DNA from 2 places in the Enterococcus sp. DIV0840 genome. Region 1 is predicted to be linked to the other one. Evidence: predicted binding sites of a transcription regulator. Region 1 holds the regulator's gene; the other holds the start of a gene.
The links. The regulator CtsR, encoded in region 1, represses protease genes until heat stress. The targets are predictions, from matches to a motif close to TTGGTCAAAAAAGGTCAAANA.
Positions count from the first base shown of each region.

Region 2: ftsH (ATP-dependent zinc metalloprotease FtsH) is a predicted target of CtsR. The motif match lies at 3,445-3,465, and genes of this name have one in related genera.

Region 1 covers NZ_CP172876.1:3,583,338-3,591,037, reverse strand. Annotated here, with positions in the region: rRNA gene IGL98_RS17115 (16S ribosomal RNA) at 1-580, shown strand, start outside; rRNA gene IGL98_RS17110 (23S ribosomal RNA) at 862-3,773, shown strand; rRNA gene rrf (5S ribosomal RNA) at 3,870-3,985, shown strand; tRNA gene IGL98_RS17100 (tRNA-Val) at 4,000-4,072, shown strand; tRNA gene IGL98_RS17095 (tRNA-Lys) at 4,079-4,151, shown strand; tRNA gene IGL98_RS17090 (tRNA-Leu) at 4,164-4,245, shown strand; tRNA gene IGL98_RS17085 (tRNA-Thr) at 4,281-4,353, shown strand; tRNA gene IGL98_RS17080 (tRNA-Gly) at 4,362-4,433, shown strand; tRNA gene IGL98_RS17075 (tRNA-Leu) at 4,449-4,534, shown strand; tRNA gene IGL98_RS17070 (tRNA-Arg) at 4,633-4,706, shown strand; tRNA gene IGL98_RS17065 (tRNA-Pro) at 4,792-4,865, shown strand; gene IGL98_RS17060 (CtsR family transcriptional regulator) at 5,029-5,496, shown strand; gene IGL98_RS17055 (ATP-dependent Clp protease ATP-binding subunit) at 5,501-7,700, shown strand, end outside.
Region 2 covers NZ_CP172876.1:3,122,685-3,130,384, reverse strand. Annotated here, with positions in the region: gene IGL98_RS15020 (RNA-binding S4 domain-containing protein) at 1-268, shown strand, start outside; gene IGL98_RS15015 (FtsB family cell division protein) at 331-792, shown strand; gene IGL98_RS15010 (S1 domain-containing RNA-binding protein) at 836-1,309, shown strand; gene tilS (tRNA lysidine(34) synthetase TilS) at 1,404-2,786, shown strand; gene hpt (hypoxanthine phosphoribosyltransferase) at 2,866-3,411, shown strand; gene ftsH (ATP-dependent zinc metalloprotease FtsH) at 3,512-5,674, shown strand; gene hslO (Hsp33 family molecular chaperone HslO) at 5,808-6,704, shown strand; gene dusB (tRNA dihydrouridine synthase DusB) at 6,717-7,700, shown strand, end outside.

The DNA.
Region 1 (7,700 bases):
GAAGCAACGCGAAGAACCTTACCAGGTCTTGACATCCTTTGACCACTCGAGAGATTGAGCTTTCCCTTCGGGGACAAAGTGACAGGTGGTGCATGGTTGTCGTCAGCTCGTGTCGTGAGATGTTGGGTTAAGTCCCGCAACGAGCGCAACCCCTATTGTTAGTTGCCATCATTTAGTTGGGCACTCTAGCGAGACTGCCGGTGACAAACCGGAGGAAGGTGGGGATGACGTCAAATCATCATGCCCCTTATGACCTGGGCTACACACGTGCTACAATGGGAAGTACAACGAGTCGCTAGGCCGCGAGGTCATGCAAATCTCTTAAAGCTTCTCTCAGTTCGGATTGTAGGCTGCAACTCGCCTACATGAAGCCGGAATCGCTAGTAATCGCGGATCAGCACGCCGCGGTGAATACGTTCCCGGGCCTTGTACACACCGCCCGTCACACCACGAAAGTTTGTAACACCCGAAGTCGGTGAGGTAACCCTTGTGGAGCCAGCCGCCTAAGGTGGGATAGATGATTGGGGTGAAGTCGTAACAAGGTAGCCGTATCGGAAGGTGCGGCTGGATCACCTCCTTTCTAAGGAATATTACGGAAACTTACACATTCGTCGATACTTTGTTCAGTTTTGAGAGGTTTACTCTTATAAATAGAAGTTAATCATCGGATTATCTTTCTTCTTATATGATACTCTCAAACGAATTGTTCATTGAAAACTGGATATTGAAGTAAAAAAGTAATCAAAACAAACCGAGAACACCGCGTTGGATAGTAAATTTATTTATTGTTCGAAGCTTATTTTATTGGTAACGTCTCTATCGCTAGAGAAACGAACCAAACAATTGACCGTAAGGTCATAAGGTTAAGTGAATAAGGGCGCACGGTGGATGCCTTGGCATTAGGAGCCGATGAAGGACGGGACTAACACCGATATGCTTTGGGGAGCTGTAAGTGAGCTATGATCCAGAGATTTCCGAATGGGGAAACCCAACATCTTTTATAGGATGTTACTTTCCAGTGAATACATAGCTGGTTAGAGGTAGACGCAGAGAACTGAAACATCTAAGTACCTGCAGGAAGAGAAAGAAAATTCGATTCCCTGAGTAGCGGCGAGCGAAACGGGAAGAGCCCAAACCAACAAGCTTGCTTGTTGGGGTTGTAGGACTCCGATGTGGTAGTCTGTCAAGATAGTCGAAGAACCTGGAAAGGTTCGCCAAAGTGGGTAATAGCCCCGTAGACGAAATGTTGGCAACACCTAGGAGTATCCTGAGTACGGCGGAACACGAGAAATTCCGTCGGAATCCGCGGGGACCATCCCGCAAGGCTAAATACTCCCTAATGACCGATAGTGAACCAGTACCGTGAGGGAAAGGTGAAAAGCACCCCGGAAGGGGAGTGAAATAGATCCTGAAACCGTGTGCCTACAACAAGTCAAAGCCCGTTAATGGGTGATGGCGTGCCTTTTGTAGAATGAACCGGCGAGTTACGATTGCATGCGAGGTTAAGGTGAAGAGCCGGAGCCGCAGCGAAAGCGAGTCTGAATAGGGCGAATGAGTATGTAGTCGTAGACCCGAAACCATGTGATCTACCCATGGCCAGGTTGAAGGTGTGGTAAAACGCACTGGAGGACCGAACCCACGTACGTTGAAAAGTGCGGGGATGAGCTGTGGGTAGCGGAGAAATTCCAAACGAACTTGGAGATAGCTGGTTCTCTCCGAAATAGCTTTAGGGCTAGCCTCGGAATTAAGAATGATGGAGGTAGAGCACTGTTTGGACTAGGGGCCCATCTCGGGTTACCGAATTCAGATAAACTCCGAATGCCATTCATTTATATCCGGGAGTCAGACTGCGAGTGATAAGATCCGTAGTCGAAAGGGAAACAGCCCAGACCACCAGCTAAGGTCCCAAAATATATGTTAAGTGGAAAAGGATGTGGGGTTGCACAGACAACTAGGATGTTGGCTCAGAAGCAGCCACCATTTAAAGAGTGCGTAATAGCTCACTAGTCGAGTGACCCTGCGCCGAAAATGTACCGGGGCTAAACATATTACCGAAGCTGTGGATTACACCTCTGGTGTAATGGTAGGAGAGCGTTCTAAGGGCGTTGAAGGTCGATCGTGAGGACGGCTGGAGCGCTTAGAAGTGAGAATGCCGGTATGAGTAGCGAAAGACGGGTGAGAATCCCGTCCACCGTATGACTAAGGTTTCCTGGGGAAGGCTCGTCCGCCCAGGGTTAGTCGGGACCTAAGCCGAGGCCGAAAGGCGTAGGCGATGGACAACAGGTTGATATTCCTGTACCAGTTGTTTTTGTTTGAGCAATGGAGGGACGCAGGAGGCTAAGAAATGCATGCGACTGGAAGTGCATGTCCAAGCAGTAAGTCTTGAGTAGAGTCAAATGCTTTACTCTATACGGACAAGCTGTGATGGGGAGGGAAATAATAGTACCGAAGTTTCTGATGTCACACTGTCAAGAAAAGCTTCTAGTGAGAAAACAACTGCCCGTACCGTAAACCGACACAGGTAGTCGAGGAGAGTATCCTAAGGTGTGCGAGTGAACTCTCGTTAAGGAACTCGGCAAAATGACCCCGTAACTTCGGGAGAAGGGGTGCTGACTTCGGTCAGCCGCAGTGAATAGGCCCAAGCGACTGTTTATCAAAAACACAGGTCTCTGCAAAATCGAAAGATGAAGTATAGGGGCTGACGCCTGCCCGGTGCTGGAAGGTTAAGAGGATGGGTTAGCTTCGGCGAAGCTCAGAATTGAAGCCCCAGTAAACGGCGGCCGTAACTATAACGGTCCTAAGGTAGCGAAATTCCTTGTCGGGTAAGTTCCGACCCGCACGAAAGGCGTAACGATTTGGGCACTGTCTCAACGAGAGACTCGGTGAAATTTTAGTACCTGTGAAGATGCAGGTTACCCGCGACAGGACGGAAAGACCCCATGGAGCTTTACTGTAGCTTGATATTGAGTGTTTGTACCACATGTACAGGATAGGTAGGAGCCGATGAACCCGGAACGCTAGTTTCGGTGGAGGCGCTGGTGGGATACTACCCTTGTGTTATGAACCCTCTAACCCGCACCACTTATCGTGGTGGGAGACAGTGTCAGGTGGGCAGTTTGACTGGGGCGGTCGCCTCCTAAAGAGTAACGGAGGCGCCCAAAGGTTCCCTCAGAATGGTTGGAAATCATTCGCAGAGTGTAAAGGCAGAAGGGAGCTTGACTGCGAGACTTACAAGTCGAGCAGGGACGAAAGTCGGGCTTAGTGATCCGGTGGTTCCGCATGGAAGGGCCATCGCTCAACGGATAAAAGCTACCCTGGGGATAACAGGCTTATCTCCCCCAAGAGTCCACATCGACGGGGAGGTTTGGCACCTCGATGTCGGCTCGTCGCATCCTGGGGCTGTAGTCGGTCCCAAGGGTTGGGCTGTTCGCCCATTAAAGCGGCACGCGAGCTGGGTTCAGAACGTCGTGAGACAGTTCGGTCCCTATCCGTCGCGGGCGTTGGAAATTTGAGAGGAGCTGTCCTTAGTACGAGAGGACCGGGATGGACTTACCGCTGGTGTACCAGTTGTTCTGCCAAGGGCATTGCTGGGTAGCTATGTAGGGAAGGGATAAACGCTGAAAGCATCTAAGTGTGAAGCCCACCTCAAGATGAGATTTCCCATTTCTTTAAGAAAGTAAGACCCCTGAGAGATGATCAGGTAGATAGGTTGGAAGTGGAAGTGCAGTGATGTACGGAGCGGACCAATACTAATCGGTCGAGGACTTAACCTAAGAAACGAATAAAAAAGTGTTTAACCACGTTTTGATTACGTACTTCAATCCAGTTTTGAGTGAATAATCACTCAACTTAATAGCAACAACACCCAGTGTGGTGGCGATAGCGAGAAGGATACACCTGTTCCCATGCCGAACACAGAAGTTAAGCTTCTTAGCGCCGATTGTAGTGAAGGGTTTCCCTTTGTGAGAGTAGGACGTCGCCACGCTAAAGTGTTGTCTTGGAGGTTTAGCTCAGCTGGGAGAGCACCTGCCTTACAAGCAGGGGGTCGGCGGTTCGATCCCGTCAACCTCCATTTTTTGAGCCGTTAGCTCAGTTGGTAGAGCATCTGACTTTTAATCAGAGGGTCGCAGGTTCGAGCCCTGCACGGCTCATAGGAATATTTTGCGGGTGTGGCGGAATTGGCAGACGCACTAGATTTAGGATCTAGCGCCTTACGGCGTGGGGGTTCAAGTCCCTTCACCCGCATTTTTAGTCTCGTTTTATTACTAGGCGATTATAACGCCGGCTTAGCTCAGTTGGTAGAGCATCTGATTTGTAATCAGAGGGTCGAGGGTTCAAATCCTTTAGCCGGCATCCAGACTGCGGAAATAGCTCAGTGGTAGAGCACCACCTTGCCAAGGTGGGGGTCGCGGGTTCGAACCCCGTTTTCCGCTTAGCCTTTTCAAAACGCCGGGGTGGCGGAACTGGCAGACGCACAGGACTTAAAATCCTGCGGTGAGTGATCACCGTACCGGTTCGATTCCGGTCCTCGGCATTGCTTTGAAACACTATGAATGGCAATTGTAAAATTGACAGAATAGATGTTGAAAGGTACAAAGCAGATGAATATATCTGACTTTGATCCTTGTTTTAGCACCCATAGCTCAACTGGATAGAGTGCTTGACTACGAATCAAGAGGTTAGGGGTTCGACTCCCTTTGGGTGCATAGTTAAAGTGTTTGACTGAGGATTAGAAGGTTCAGAGAATTTAGTTCCTTTTAAGCGTTTAGTCTTTTTTTATTATTATAGCTACGGGAAGTAGCTCAGCTTGGTAGAGCACTTGGTTTGGGACCAAGGGGTCGCAGGTTCGAATCCTGTCTTCCCGATTTAAAGAACAGAGTAATTACTCTGTTCTTTTTTGTTCGATTGAGTAACTAACTATTTCAATATATTTATCTTTTCTTATCAATTTGGGCATTCTTCTTTATTAAACAGTTGAAGTTATGTATAATTAAGGTCAGTATTAGTCAAGGGAAAAGGATGAGTGTGATGAGTAATCAAAATACTTCTGATTTAATAGAAGCATATTTAAAAAAGATTCTTGAAGAAAGCAGTAAAATTGAGATTCGTAGAGCTGAAATGGCTCATTTATTCAATTGTGTTCCCTCCCAGATTAATTATGTTATCAACACACGTTTTACGATTCAACGTGGCTATTCTGTTGAGAGTAAACGTGGCGGCGGTGGTTATATTAGGATCGCCAAAGTTCAAATTTCTGATAGTGATCAATTACTAAAACAAATGGCTCAGTTTACGGGTAATGAGCTTTCAGAAAAAGATGCGCTGATTTTTGTACAAAAATTGTATGAAGAAGACGTAATCACCAAAAGAGAAGGAAATCTGATGTTGTCAGTTCTTGGCAAATCAGTTTTAGGCAAAGCAGGATCGAATGAAGATTATTTACGTGCTCAATTGATGCATTCATTTTTAGAACGTTTGAGTTACGAGGAGGAATGATAGTATGGATGAATTATTTACAGAAAGTGCCAAGGCGGTATTAGCTATTGCACAAGAAGAAGCAAAATATTTTAGGCATCAATCTGTGGGCTCAGAACATTTATTGTTAGCATTAGTTTTAGAGCCAAATGGAATTGCTGGGAAATCACTACGTCAGTTGAATGCAGATAAAAATGATATTCGTGAAGAAATCGAGCATTTAACTGGCTATGGAACGGTTAAAGGATATCCTAAAGGGGCCTATTTACCTTATTCTCCTCGTGCAAAACAAATTTTTGCTTACGCAGGCGACGAAGCGAAACGTTTAGGCGCACCGAATATCGGAACAGAGCATATTTTACTAGGTTTATTAAGAGATGAAGATATTTTGGCTTCACGTATTTTATTGAATTTAGGTTTGAGTTTATCTAAGATGCGTCAGTTGCTAATGAAGAAAATAGGCATTACTGACCCGCAAATGAGTGGGAATGTAGGGCGTCGTCGCAATAATCAGGCTCAAAAAGCTGCACCTAAAGGAACGCCAACGTTGGATTCATTAGCACGTGATTTAACGAAATTAGCGCGCGAAAATGATTTAGATCCTGTTGTCGGACGTTCACAAGAGGTTAGACGATTGATCCAAATTCTAAGTCGTCGTACAAAGAACAATCCAGTATTAGTTGGTGAACCTGGTGTGGGTAAGACAGCGATCGCTGAAGGTTTGGCCCAAAAAATTGTGAACGGTGAAGTTCCTGATGATATGCTGGAAAAACGATTGATGATGTTGGATATGGGCGCTTTAGTTGCCGGTACCAAGTATCGTGGTGAATTTGAAGATCGACTAAAAAAAGTAATTGATGAAATTTATCAAGACGGAGAAGTAATTTTGTTTATTGACGAATTGCATACCTTGATCGGTGCAGGTGGTGCTGAGGGTGCGATTGATGCATCAAATATTTTAAAACCAGCACTTGCAAGAGGCGAATTACAAACAATTGGTGCAACAACATTAGATGAATACCAAAAATATATTGAAAAAGATTCTGCTTTAGAACGTCGTTTTGCTCGTGTGCAAGTTGATGAACCAACGCCAGAAGAAGCAGAAGAAATTTTGAAAGGTTTGCGTTCTCGCTATGAAGAACATCATGGTGTAGAAATCACAGATGAAGCGCTACATGCGGCAGTTCAATTGTCAGTACGTTATATTAACTCTCGTCAGTTACCAGATAAAGCAATCGATTTGATGGACGAGTCTTCAGCTAAAGTTCGTTTAGATTTAGCGGATGAGCCTTCTGAAATCAATAGTTTACGCATAGAGATCGCTCATTTAGTGCAAGAAAAAGAAGAAGCGATTCAATCACAATCTTTTGAAAGTGCAGCAAGACTACGCCAAAAAGAGAAAAAACTAGCCCGCAAATTAGAGAATATCCTACTATTAGAACAAAAAGAAGCTTCTGGATATGCTAACCGTGTGACGGAGCAAGATGTTGCAAATGTTGTTTCACAATGGACAGGCGTACCATTGCAACAGTTAGAGAAAAAAGAAAGCGAACGTTTACTTGAATTAGAAAGCATTCTACATCATCGAGTAGTAGGTCAAAATGAAGCTGTGCAAGCTGTGTCACGTGCGATTCGTAGAGCCCGCAGTGGGTTGAAAGATCCAGACAGACCAATTGGATCGTTTATGTTTTTAGGCCCGACAGGTGTTGGTAAAACGGAATTAGCGAAAGCATTAGCTGAAACAATGTTTGGTAGTGAAGACGCACTTGTTCGAGTGGATATGTCTGAGTTTATGGAGAAATATAGTACTAGCCGTTTGATTGGTTCACCTCCAGGTTATGTTGGATATGAAGAAGGCGGACAGTTAACTGAAAAAATCCGTCAAAAACCATATTCTGTTATTTTGCTAGACGAAGTAGAAAAGGCGCATCCAGATGTATTTAATATTTTATTACAAGTATTGGACGACGGTCATTTAACCGATTCTAAAGGACGTAAGGTGGACTTTAGAAATACGATTTTGATCATGACGTCAAACATAGGTGCAACAGCGATTCGTGAAGAAAAAAATGTCGGGTTTAATGTAAAAGACCTAACAAAAGACTACGATGCAATGCAAAAACGAATCATGGAAGAATTGAAAAAAGCATTCCGTCCAGAGTTTTTGAATCGTGTAGATGAAACAGTTGTCTTCCGTTCATTAGATCAAGCGGAAATCCATGAAA
Region 2 (7,700 bases), 460 kb from region 1:
AGACAAATTTTTAAAAGTTTCACGTATTATTAAAAGAAGACCTGTAGCCAAAGAAGTTGCGGATAAGGGTCGGATTCAAATCAATGGTATCTTGGCGAAATCATCAAGTAACGTAAAAATCGGTGACCAAGTGAAGATCCAATTTGGTAATAAAATCTTAGAAATCGAAGTACTTGAACTTCGTGATTCGACGAAAAAAGAAGATGCAGAAAAGATGTATCAGATTGTTTCAGAGAAAAGAGTCGAAAATAGTGATAATTTAGATTAGACAAGCTTCTTAGATGTTGGTATAATAAGACAGACAAACCAAAAACGAGTGGAGCGTAAGACATGGGAAAAAAGAAAAAAGACATGGAGAAAGTTGCTGCATTAGATAATGAGTATACAAAAGAACAGTATGCCGAATTTCAAAAACAGCAAAAGCAGTTGATTTTCAGGCGCCGCCGTCTGGCAGTTGTTTTTCTCGTAGCGTTTGTGATTTTTATCGTTTCAGGTATCCAGCTAGTGAAAGACTATCAGCAACTGAGTGCTTTTAAAACACAGCAAGCTGAAGCTGTAGCTGAGTCGGCAGAAGCAGATAAGAAGTTAAATCGTTTAGAACAAGATGTTGCTCTTTTAAGAGATGACGATTACGTGGCGAAGTTGGCCCGCAGCCGTTATTATGTTTCTAAAGAAGGCGAACAAATCTACAACATTCCAGAGTTAGGCGGAACGACTAGCTCTAGTAATGAACAAAAATCATCAGATAGTCAATCACAGTCTCATTCATCTGAAAAACAATCAGGCGAATAACTGCAGATATAATAGGGTAAATAATAGGAGGAACATTTTTTTTATGTCAATTGAAGTAGGAGCGAAGTTGCCAGGAAAAGTGTCTGGCATCACGAATTTTGGTGCCTTCATCGATCTAGGTGAAGGAAAAACAGGGTTGGTTCACATTAGTGAAGTATCAAATGGGTTTGTAAAAGATATCCATGATGTATTGACCGTAGGGGATGAAGTGACGGTAAAAGTTACCTCAGTCGGTGATGACGGTAAAGTAGGCTTGTCTATTCGTAAAGCGCAAGAACAAGCTGCGGAACCAAAACGTGAATATCAACGTCGTGAGAACAATGGACATCAAGCAAGTCGTGACCGTGGAGCACGTCCAGCACCTAAAAAACAATTTACAAGAGCGCAACCTATGAATTCAAGTCAAGATTTTGATTCATTAATGACCTCATTTTTAAAAGATAGTGATGATCGTTTAACTTCATTGAAACGTAATACAGAAGGTAAACGTGGCGGGCGCGGCGGACGCCGTAACTAACCAATAAATAATTGAAGCTGAGCGAAAGCTCGGCTTTTATGTTTTTGGCATTTTTTTGATAAGTCTATAAACTATGGAACAAAGAGGTGAGTAGATGTTTCAAGAATTTTATGATCATTGTAAAAGAAATGAATATTGGCAGTCAAACCAAAAAATTCTATTGGCAGTTTCAGGTGGAGTCGATTCAATGATTTTGTTAGAATTGATGCAAATTGCTGCCCAAAAAGACCACTTGGAGTTGGTAGTAGCCCATATCGATCACCAGTTACGTATAGAATCAAAGGCGGAAGCAGACTATCTAAAAAGCTATTGTCTAAAAAAAGAAATTCCATACTATAGTAAAGTCTGGGAAGAATTAGACAAAACAAAAGATACAGAAGCTCGTGCTCGTAAGTTCCGCTATGATTTTTTTGCTGAAATTATGGAACAAGAAGAAATCTCTTTACTTTTGACGGCACACCACAGCGATGACCAAGCTGAGACGATTTTAATGAAGCTGACAAGAGGAAGTGCTCTACTAAATTTAGTAGGAATTAGAGCAAAACAGTCATTTGGGAACGGTGAGCTGATTCGTCCTTTCTTAATTTTTTCCAAAGAACGATTAGAACAGTTCGCTAAAGAGTCAGCAATTGTGTATTTTGAAGATAGCTCAAATCAGAGTAATACATATATGCGCAATCGTTTCAGGCATCAAGTTGTTCCACTCTTAAAAAAAGAGAATCCAAAATTTTTACAGCATATAGCAGATTTTAGCGAGCAAATCACGTTAGCTGACGAAATTATTCAGTTCGTTATAGAACCGAAGTATAACAAGTGGGTGACCGAAACAACAGATGGCTGGCTTGTCCAGCTAACTGAGTTGAAGCAAGAAAAAAGAAGTGTACAGACCTTTTTCTTAATGACCCTATTTCAACGTACGATTGTACCTATTGGTGTGGCAATCAGTCGAATGCAGATCGAGCAACTTTTGTTGTTATTGGATCAACCGGAGCCTCAATTGTCTATGGATTTTGAACAAGGTTGGCAAGCCGTGAAAGAATATAACACGTTTCGCCTTAAAAAAAACGAATTAGCTCATGAAAAACAATTGTTTCATTTAAATAGTAATGACCATATCTTTCTTTCGGAAAATGAATGGTTAGGGATAGAAACATCAGAAAAAAAAATCGTCCCTCCTGAAAAAATAAAAGATTGGTCAGAATTTTCTTTGCTTATAAGCGAACAAACGTTATTACCGTTAACGATCCGTCATCGAAAAGATGGAGATAGAATTTCGTTAACACCAAACCTAACCAAAAGATTAAATCGACTTTTTATTGACCAAAAAATCCCCAATTTAATCAGAGAACGAGCCTGGGTCATTCTTTCAGCTGACGATAAGATTATTTGGGTTCCAAAATTTGTAAATTCATATTTGAGTATTCCTAAAGAAACTGATAAAATACTCTACAGGCTCCTTTATAAAATAAAAGAGTAACACCTAAAAATTATTTTTATTCAAAGAAGCAAAATAACATAAAATAATAACTAAAGACCTCAAAGGAGAAGGAAGCAATATGTTAGAGAATGATATTAAACAAGTTTTGATCACGAAAGAGCAAATTCTTGAAAAATCAACTGAACTTGGTAAACAACTAACAGAAGATTACAAGGATAAAAATCCTTTAGTAATCGGTATTTTAAAAGGTGCAATACCTTTCATGGCTGATATCACACGCTGTATCGATACTCATTTAGAAATGGATTTTATGGCTGTATCTAGCTATGGAAATGCAACCGTATCTTCTGGTGAAGTGAAAATCATCAAGGATCTTGATACAAATGTTGAGGGACGTGATATCCTGATCGTAGAAGATATTATCGACAGCGGACGCACATTAGCCTATCTAGTTGATCTTTTTAAATACAGAAAAGCAGCATCTGTGAAAATCGTCACGTTGTTGGATAAACCTGAAGGTCGTGTGGTTGATATTGTCGCAGACTATGTCGGCTTTGATGTACCTAATGAATTTGTTGTAGGTTATGGTTTGGATTATGCAGAAGCATACCGAAATCTACCTTACGTAGGCGTGTTGAAACCTGAAATCTACGAATCAAATTAATATCTCTCTTAGATTTAGTTATGTTACAATGTAATGGTCAGAATTGATAAAAAATAAACCGTAAAATTAAATTACGCGCACTAGTCAAAGGAGGACAGGCATGAATAAAAAGAATAGCGGCATGAAAAATGGCCTATATTATGTATTGCTGATTTTGGCGATGGTCATGGTTGTTTATTTCATTTTTGGAAATAACAATCCCCAGTCACCAGATATCGAATACTCAACCTTCAGTACCCAGTTAGAAGAAGGTAAAGTGAAAGAACTGACGATCCAACCAACAAATGGTGTGTACAAGATCACAGGTCAGTACAAAGAAAAACAAGAAATCAAAAACACTGGCGGTCTTTCATTGTGGGGATCAACAGAAGTTTCTACAAAATCATTCACTACGATTGTCTTGCCAAGTGATATCACATTATCTGGTATTCAAGATATGGCCCGAGAAAATAATGTAAAACTTTCTGTGAAAGAACAATCATCAAGTGGTGCCTGGCTTTCTATCTTATTTAGTTTCTTACCGATCGTATTGTTCATCTTCTTATTCTATATGATGATGGGGCAACAAGGCGGCGGTGGAGGTGGCGGCGGCCGTGTCATGAACTTTGGTAAATCAAAAGCTAAAGAAGCAGACAAAAAAGCGAACCGCGTACGCTTCTCTGATGTAGCCGGAGCAGAAGAAGAAAAACAAGAATTAGTCGAAGTAGTCGAATTCTTAAAAGATCCTCGACGTTTCGTTGAATTAGGTGCTCGTATTCCCGCAGGTGTTCTTTTAGAAGGACCTCCAGGAACTGGTAAAACCTTACTTGCTAAAGCCGTTGCCGGTGAAGCAGGCGTACCTTTCTACTCTATCTCAGGTTCAGACTTCGTTGAAATGTTTGTCGGTGTCGGTGCAAGCCGTGTCCGTGATCTATTTGAAACAGCGAAGAAAAACGCACCAGCAATCATCTTCATCGATGAAATCGATGCAGTTGGTCGTCAACGTGGTGCTGGTATGGGTGGCGGACACGATGAACGTGAACAAACCCTAAACCAATTACTTGTTGAAATGGATGGATTTGATGGCAACGAAGGTGTTATCGTCGTAGCTGCAACAAACCGTTCAGACGTGTTAGACCCAGCGTTATTACGTCCAGGTCGTTTTGACCGTCAAATTTTAGTTGGCCGTCCGGATGTGAAAGGCCGTGAAGCCATTCTTAAAGTTCATGCTCGTAACAAACCATTGGCTGATGACGTTGATTTGAAAGTCGTGGCACAACAAACACCAGGTTTTGCTGGTGCAGATTTAGAAAACGTCTTAAACGAAGCGGCTTTAGTAGCAGCTCGTCGTAATAAGAAGAAAATTGACGCATCTGACGTGGATGAAGCAGAAGATCGCGTAATTGCAGGACCAGCGAAGAAAGATCGCGTAATTAATAAAAAAGAACGCGAAATGGTTGCGTACCATGAAGCTGGGCATACAATCGTTGGTTTAGTATTAAGTCGTGCCCGTATCGTTCACAAAGTAACGATTATTCCTCGTGGACGCGCTGGCGGTTACATGATTGCTTTACCAAAAGAAGATCAATTCTTAATGACTAAAGAAGACATGTTTGAACAAATCGTTGGTTTACTTGGTGGACGTACAGCGGAAGAAATTATTTTCGGTGTTCAATCAACAGGTGCATCTAATGACTTTGAGCAAGCAACAGGCATTGCCCGTAGTATGGTAACTGAATATGGGATGAGCGACAAATTAGGTCCAGTTCAATATGAAGGAAACCACCAAGTCTTCGTTGGCCGTGACTATGGTCAAACAAAAGCATATTCTGAGCAAGTTGCATATGAAATCGATCAAGAAGTACGTCGTATCTTGATGGAAGCTCACGATAAAGCGCGTGAAATTATCGAAGCACATCGTGCGCAGCACAAACTAATTGCTGAAAAACTATTAGAGTATGAAACATTAGATGCTCGTAGTATCAAATCATTGTTTGAAGAAGGTGTTATGCCTCAAGACGTTATCGATAGCCAATTCCCTAGTGAAAAAGCACAGACGTTTGAAGAAGCAAAACGTGCATTAGAAGAAAAAGATGCACAAAGACAAGCCGAAGAAAAACAAGATTTTGAAGAAGCAAAACAAGAATTACATGACGAAGCGGAAGAAGTAAAAGCGGACAGCGAAAAAACAGAAGAAAAAGTCCAATCAGAAGTTAAATCTGATGATGAAACTAAAAAAGATTCTGAATATGACCGTAATAATTTTGATGATCGTTACAAATAAAACACGTAGAGCATCCCTTTTATGGGGTGCTCTTTTCTATAAGTTAAAATTATTTAGTTGAAAAAATGGCTAATTCCTAGTATTATCTGGTAATGAGTCAGAAAATGTACCAATCGAGAAGAGGGAAATAAAAATGGAAGATTACTTAGTAAAAGCATTATGTTATGAAGGATCGATTCGCGCATATGCGGTTTGCGCAACAAATACAATTTCAGAAGCACAAAAACGCCATGATACATGGAGTTCATCGACGGCTGCGTTAGGCAGAACGATGGTGGGCGCTTTACTACTGGGCGCAACATTAAAAGGTGAAGATAAATTAACTGTGAAAGTTCAAGGAAATGGACCAGCAGGAAGCATTGTTGTTGATAGTGACGGAAGTGGTAATACAAAAGGTTACATAAAGAATCCGCACGTTAGCTTAACTCTGAATGAAAGTGGTAAAATCGATGTTCGCGGTGCAGTTGGAGCAGAAGGAATTTTTACTGTAATCAAAGATTTAGGTTTGAAAGAAACTTTTTCAGGACAAACTCCGATTGTTTCTGGTGAAATTGGTGAAGATTTTACTTACTTCATGGCGGTCTCAGAGCAAATCCCGTCAGCAATCGGCTTGAGTGTTTTAGTTGATACAGATGAAAGTGTCAAAGCGGCTGGCGGATTTATGATCCAAGTGATGCCAGGAGCAGATGAAAAAACAATTGATTTCATTGAACAACGCTTGCAAGAAGTACCGATGATTTCTCGTTTGATTGATGAAGGCGAATCACCTGAAGGGATTTTAGAACGTCTGCTTGGTAAAGACGAAATTGAAATCCTGGAAAAAATGCCTGTTCAATTTAAATGTAACTGCTCAAAAGAAAAATTTGGTACAGCAATCATTGCAGTTGGCTTAGATGAAATCAACGCAATGATTGAAGAAGATCATGGTGCAGAAGCAGTTTGCCAATTCTGTGGTAACAAATATCATTATAGTGAAGAGGATTTAATTGAACTACGCGATGAAGCAATCAAAAATACCCGTGAAAAGTAGGAGAGAAGCGCTATGTGGAAAATAGGGAATGTTGAAATTCCGAATCGCGTTGTAGTAGCACCAATGGCTGGTATTAGTAACGCTGCTTTTCGTGTGACTGTTAAAGAGTTTGGTGCAGGACTTGTTGTCTGTGAAATGATCAGTGATAAAGGAATCCAGCAAAGAAATAAAAAAACCTTAGATATGCTTCATATAGATGAGCGAGAATATCCGCTAAGTGTGCAAATTTTTGGTGGTGATAAAGAAAATCTAGTTGAAGCTGCGAAATTTGTAGAAGAAAATACCCAAGCTGCAATCATCGATATCAATATGGGCTGTCCGGTAAATAAAGTCATCAAAGCAGAAGCAGGTGCAAAATGGCTTTTAGATCCGAATAAAGTATATGAGATGGTAAATGCTGTTTCCTCTGCTATAGATTTGCCAGTCACGGTTAAAATGCGAACTGGTTGGGACGAAGACCACCTGTTCGCAGTTGAAAATGCATTGGCAGCTGAAAAAGCAGGAGCATCCGCCATCGCTATGCATGGTCGCACAAGAGTTCAAATGTATGAAGGTCAAGCAAATTGGGATGTTTTAAAAGAAGTGAAACAGCATCTGACCATCCCTTTCATGGGAAATGGAGATGTTCGTACACCAGAAGATGCAAAACGTATGCTGGATTATGTAGGGGCCGATGGTGTGATGATCGGCAGAGCTGCATTGGGAAATCCGTGGATGATCCAACGAACCAAACAGTATCTAGAAACAGGAGAACTGATACCTGAACCAACCCCTCATGAAAAAATCGAAACAGCTAAAGTTCATTTGCAACGTTTAGTCGATTTAAAAGGTGAAAAAATCGCGACGAGAGAATTTCGCCAACATGCTTCATACTATTTAAAAGGAATTCCACGTGCTGCTAAAGTAAAAGTAGCTATCAATCAAGCGGAGACCCAGCAAGTGATGGTTGATTTGCTGGATGCATTCGAAGAAAAAGCAGAAAAACATGCAGAAAAA